2 regions of the Ignatzschineria larvae DSM 13226 genome follow, and region 2 is predicted to be linked to the other one. Evidence: riboswitches for the same ligand, from Rfam matches in the RefSeq annotation. Region 2 holds a riboswitch; the other holds the start of a gene.
The links. A riboswitch is a leader RNA that binds a small molecule or an ion and turns the genes downstream of it on or off. The one in region 2 is predicted to bind magnesium.

Region 1: it holds a riboswitch for magnesium, as region 2 does, so the genes downstream of both, mgtE (magnesium transporter) here and WMO13_RS04770 (magnesium transporter CorA family protein) in region 2, are expected to answer to the same signal.

Annotation. Positions count from the first base shown of each region.
Region 1 is NZ_CP150637.1:2,189,743-2,192,958, forward strand. Features, by position in the region: gene WMO13_RS09040 (helicase HerA-like domain-containing protein) at 1-302, opposite strand, end outside; M-box (ykoK) riboswitch at 736-937, shown strand; gene mgtE (magnesium transporter) at 1,126-2,127, shown strand; gene metG (methionine--tRNA ligase) at 2,554-3,216, opposite strand, start outside.
Region 2 is NZ_CP150637.1:1,131,000-1,134,215, reverse strand. Features, by position in the region: gene WMO13_RS04775 (magnesium transporter CorA family protein) at 1-191, opposite strand, end outside; gene WMO13_RS04770 (magnesium transporter CorA family protein) at 369-1,301, opposite strand; M-box (ykoK) riboswitch at 1,654-1,869, opposite strand; gene WMO13_RS04765 (ABC transporter ATP-binding protein) at 2,003-3,216, opposite strand, start outside.

The sequences.
Region 1 (3,216 bases), 1.1 Mb from region 2:
CAAAAAGTAACAGGATTATCATGAGGATCCCAATCAGTATACCCCGTTGCATCTAATCTCTCTTGCAATTTGGGGTTAATGGTACCTGCAGCAGCAATTCCAGAGAGATCCCCTTTAACATCCGCCATAAAGACAGGGACGCCAATTTTAGAAAAACTCTCTGCTAATTTTTGCAACGTGACCGTCTTTCCCGTCCCTGTGGCACCTGTAATTAAACCATGGCGGTTTGCTAAATTCGATAATAAATTAAGCTCTTGATGATCTGCAGTTTTGCCGATTAAGAGCGGATAACCATTACTCATAAGGATCTCCTTGTGCGATATGTCTAAATCTAATTTCTAAATTCTAAATTTAATTTCTACATTGAATTTCTATAACTTATTCTATGACCGTAATTTGCCATTGATAAACAAAGGAAAATTGTACTAAATAAAGCGTAAATAAGGGATGATTTACTGTATTTAATAATAAATTTTAATTATTTCTTGAAAGTTTCACTCAATAGTTCGTTTTGAATAATACTTTGAATAAAAAAATCGGGTACCTACAGAGATTCAATAGAAAAAGAATGATAAAAAATATTTTTCTTTAAAAAACAGTATATTAAATTTTTTACCCCTATAAAATTTATAGTAATACTAATTAACTCTTGATAATAAATCTTTTATAGGTGATAATGCGCCCTCAAATTATTTTGTGTTAATAAGATGTACGATCATATGATAATCGCTTATTAACTATCCTCGTTAGGTGAGGCTCCTATATGGAGGCAAGCTACTGCCCAGAAACGTCGAGAGACACCAACGGGTCAGCAGAAACTGTCGAGCTAAGGCAGTATCTAATGTAGCCGAAAGTATCATTTTTGATCTATTTATAGATTAGATCATGACTCACTTTCATGCCATATAGTGCTAAAGCTGTACGAAAGAGGAGAGATCGCCAGCAAAGCCGATCGCTTTGTGGCATAAAACACCCTCCTCACACTGTGGTTGGGTGTTTTTTTCGATCTCAAAAATAGACTGATCATCTATTCGCTCTTTGCTCATGGATACCTGCGTTGGCTGAGGCGCCCAGCTACGCTTAACAAAATATAATTTATGCAAATAAAAGATAGGAGTTAAGCTAATGGTACAAGACCGCAATCAAAAATTTGGCATCGAGACCGCGGGGTCAATGATGTCAGATGACTTCATCACTCTCCCTATGAGAGATACCGTTGATCAAACCATCGATTATCTTCGTAAAACACTCTATCAACGGGAAGATATTCATTACATCTATGTCTTAAATGACGATAAATTATTGGCCGGCGTAATCGCTATTCGGGAGCTTTTAGCTGCGAAAGGGGACGCAACACTCCAAGAGATCATGAAGACTAAGATCAAAACCTTATCTCCTGATATCGACCAAGAACAGGTTGCACAGCTATTCCAAGAAACTGAGCTAGTGACGATTCCTGTCGTAGATTACTCTCAACACCTCCTCGGTGTTATCCATATGGATCAAATGCTTGATGTTATGGAACAAGAGGGTACGGAAGATATCTATCGTATGGCTTCGATCAAAAGTGATGATTTCGATAGTCAAAACATCCTCACTGCGACGATCGGCCTTCTCTACCGTAAACGGGTTGCTTGGTTGATTATTCTCGTCTTTATGAATATCTTTTCAGGTGCCGGAATTGCCACATTTGAAGAGTTGATTGAGAGTAATGTTGCCCTTGTCTTCTTCTTGCCACTGCTCGTCGATAGTGGCGGTAATGCCGGTGCTCAGTCTGCAACACTTGTGATTCGTGCAATGGCATTAGGGGAAGTACGCATGAAAGACTGGTTTAAGATGATCAGTAAAGAGATCCTTGTATCAGGCCTACTGGGATTTACGATGGCGCTTGCGGTTTCCCTCATCGGTATCTACCGCGGTGGCCCTGAAATTGCCTTTGTGGTAGCCTTAACAATGGTGGGTGTTGTTATGATCGGTAGCTTAATCGGCCTTTCACTTCCATTTATCTTCAGTAAATTAAAAATGGACCCTGCAACAGCAAGTGGACCGCTTATCACCTCTATTTGTGATATTGTCGGTGTCTTTATCTACTTCGGTATTGCAAGTGCATTTATGACTTTAAGCTAATACTTATACTAAACAGTAATCAGTTTAACCTCTATCAAATACTACCTGAAAAGGTAACCCTTATTTTTACTCAATGAATATATATCGTGTTCTCCATAAGAAGCGCAATCTTTACCAAACGTCTCTTCTTCACGATCATTGGGTAAAAATCGTAGGTAATATCAAGATTCTCATATAGCCTACCAGCTATGACATATTTGATGAATGCGCTATTACTTACACCTTTTTAGTCCTAGGCATTCATAACAATAACCATAAGCCGATAATATTTTTTACAGTAGTATTTTTTACTGCAATATGTAAAATCCCAAAGCTCAACACTTTGGGATTTTTTTATTCTTAATTCATAAAAGCTCAGCCATAAAAGCATCAAAAGGTAAAACACTCTCTTTAGTGAGGATCTTATGATGCTATCACTCTTACATCTTATGAGATTTTTGCGCCGGGCTTTAACTCACCTAATGACGTTAAAAGTGCTAATGATTCATCTTTAGAGGCCGATAAAATCATTCCCTCGCTTACACCAAAACGCATCTTACGGGGCGCTAAATTCGCCACAACCACCACATAAGTTCCAACTAGAGCCGCAGGATCCTCATAGAACTTACGAATCCCTGAGAAAATTGTCCGAGGACGCGCTTCCCCTAAATCCACTTGGAAAGTAAGTAATTTATCGGAGCCCTCTAGGAAATCACACTCTAGGACCTTCCCTAAACGCAGATCGACTTTCGCAAAATCATCGATTGTAATATAGTCCCCGGCTGCTTGAGCGCCTTTCTCTTGAGTTGATTTCTCTTTATCTGCTTTAACTTTATCGGATTTCGCAGACTGCGCACTGTCTTTACGCTCTGTACTCAATGCTTCTTTATTCGCTTCGATTAAAAGATCGAGATCTTTACGATTTAAACGTGTCATCAAATGAGTATAGGGCTCCACTTGATGCCCAACTTTCAATCCTTGCTCTAAATCAGCATAAGAGAGCGGTGCAATATTGAGGAAAGATTCTACGCGCGCAGCCACTACAGGAATCACCGGCTTGAGATAGAGCGTCAAAATTCTAAAGGTTTCTAAATAGCCCGTACAGAGATT
Region 2 (3,216 bases):
TCCCGCTCTAAACGAGGATGCTCCTGGGGATCGAGGGAATCAGTAAAGAATTTCTCTGGCAACTTGAATTGCGAGGCAACTTGCTTGATTTTCTCTGAATCTGGGTCAGTTAAGACAATTAATGTATTGCTTTTAAAACGTGCTTCTTCTTGAAGTTCCCCTAATGCGAGGCTTTTATATACTTTTAACATAGGACAATCCTTTCTAACTTAACTGAATTTTGCTCTTTATCATGCGCAAACAAGGTCTTTACAGTGCTATGTGTTATCACTGCAACATAGACAAAATTCATTATGAAATTTATAAAATTTATGGAATATTTTATGGATAGCGTTTTATTGGTATGGCTCTGATTACACTGAATCCCTTTAAATCATCTTCTTCGATCTGAAGAATGCTAAAGCCCCCACGATAATAATGCCGGCAATCACCGCTAATCCTGTTAACGCATACGGTGATTCTTGCCAAGGCAATGGAATATTCATTCCATAAATGCCACCAATAGCCATCGGTACCGTTGCAACCGTTACCAAGATTGTTAAATATTGCACTGAGAGACTGAGATTATTCTCGATCAATGCAGAATAAGCATCCATTAAGTTCCGTAAGTTTGCTTGATGAATCGTTGCAACACTCTCAGCTTGTTCTGTTTTAGTGATCAAATCTTGAAGCGCTAAATCCTGTTCATAGTCCGCTTTTAATATACTCTTCTGAGCTAGAGATTTGAGAAGCTTAATGTTTCTATTCAGTGCTTTTGCAAAGTAGAGTAGACTTTTATTGTTATCAATTAGTTTATAGACCGATTTATTATTAAATTCCCGTTTGAGATTAGTCTCTAATACGTTAATTTCCTGAATTAAATTTTCAGTTAAATTGATAAACATTGTTGTTGTCATATCTAAGATTCGATAGACAAAATCAGTCGGATCTTTCTCTGCCCAAGTCACTAAATGCTCGTGTTCTAAGTAGGTAAAGAGAAATGAGTCTTGGTCTGCGATCGTAATAACCGTATCCTCTTTCACTAAAAGCGTTAGATGTGATATTTGATATGGCACTTTAGAGCGAGGTAAATTTTTCCGAGGAATATCAATTTTTAATAAAATAGTATCATCTTCTAATTGATTCAAATGACCTCGAGCCCGCTGCAGTGTATCTTCCGGCAAATGGTATTTTTTAAGAACACGACTCAATTCAGCCACAGAGGGAGAAATAAGATTAATCCATTCTGTAGCCGATGTTTGGGGGCCCGCTTTTATGGCAGATTCTTTTGAGAGAATGATTTTATCTTGTACGATGCTCATATTGCTCTCCTTGGCAAAGTGAATTGAAAAATTGAAACAAACAAAAAGCGCACCCTTCTTATGAAAAAGGTGCGCTCTTGAAATCCAATCAATTCACTAGAGTGCATAACAAATCAATATCACACTTAATAATCCTGTGGTAGCGTATAGACTATACGCCAGAAGTAGGCTCATAGATTAATGACTATGTGCCCTGCTCGCTTCTTAAAATCATTCCCCATTCTAATCTATTACGCTCAAAATCTGCTTTTACAGTTTCTATTAATACCATTTGAATGGATAATCATTTTGAAACTACCACAAGAACATCTTGGCTATTTGCCAAAATATCGATGATTATCAGTGAAATTACTGATTTCCTCTTTCATTGAGCTTTAGCACTGTACGGCATAAGGAAATAGTTACATGAATATTCCATTATGGATAATATATTCAATGATTTCTCTAGTCGCTAGCTACGTTATAGATCACCTTAATTCGATGATCTCTGTTAAACCCGTTGGCGTCTTTGGACGTTTCTGGGCAGTAGCCTATCTCCGTACAGGAGCCTCACCTAACGAGGTACCTGCAATTTGTGCATGGATAATACACCTAAAGGATTTTAGAAGTCAAATAATTATTTTCTTTTAGCGATAATTGATATTCCTTTTATCTCTTTATTAGACTCTATTATTCGAGAAATTTTCAAAGAGACATAAATGCTATTTATCCAATTTTTTATCTTTATCACTCATCGGATTAGAAGCTTGTTGTCGCCAAAATTGTGCATACAGGCCATCAGCACTAATTAATGCTTCGTGTGTTCCCATTTCGACAATTTCCCCTTGATCCATCACGATTAATCGATCCATTTTGGCAATGGTAGAAAGACGATGTGCGATCGCTATCACCGTTTTCCCGGCCATTAAAAGCTCAAGATTCTCTTGAATGACCGCTTCTGATTCTGAATCGAGGGCTGAGGTAGCTTCATCTAAAATTAAGATTGGTGCATTTTTGAGTAAAACTCGGGCAATGGCAATGCGTTGACGTTGTCCGCCGGAGAGTTTCACCCCGCTTTCCCCCACTAAAGCATCTAATCCTCGATGACCATATTGATCCACCAATTCTCTCACAAATTGATCGGCTTTTGTCTGCTTTAAGGCCTCAAAGAGCATCTCATCTGTCGCATCAACATTTCCATAAAGTAGATTATCGCGGATTGAACGATGAAAAAGCGTGGGTTCTTGAGTAACCACTCCGATTTGCGCTCGTAAACTATCTTGCGTCAGGGTACGAATATTCACGCCATCAATCAGAATTTCCCCCTGTTGAATATCATACAAGCGAAGCAAAATCTGCGTTAAAGTCGTCTTTCCGGCTCCTGAAGGTCCTACTAAACCGATCTTTTCCCCGGCACGAATATGAAGATTGAAATCTGTATAAATGGGTTTCGCAGGATGATAACTGAAATTCACTGACTTAAATTCAATCTCCCCCTCTACCGTATCAATAGTGCCGGCATTCGGTTGATCCATCACTTCTCTTGATTGTGCAATCACTCTGATTCCATCTTGAACACTCCCAATATCTTCAAAGATGTGGCTTACGACTCGCATTACCCAAGTGGACATCGTATTGATTCTCACCACCAAACTTATGGTAAATGCAATGGCACCGGCTGAAATTAAGGAAGCACCCCAAAGATAGAGTGATAGAACTACGGTTGCTACAATTAAGAGGGTATTAATCATCGTGAGCGAGAAATCCATTCCCGTTGATAATTTTGTAGAATAGAGCGCCGCATCCGTCTGTTCACGCATCATTTTCCGAGCATCTTCTTCATTTTTATCACTATGGGAAAAGAGCTTTAGCGTGACAATATTGCTATAACTATCAACAATATGACCCATTAATTTTGAACGAGTTTTGGCGGATT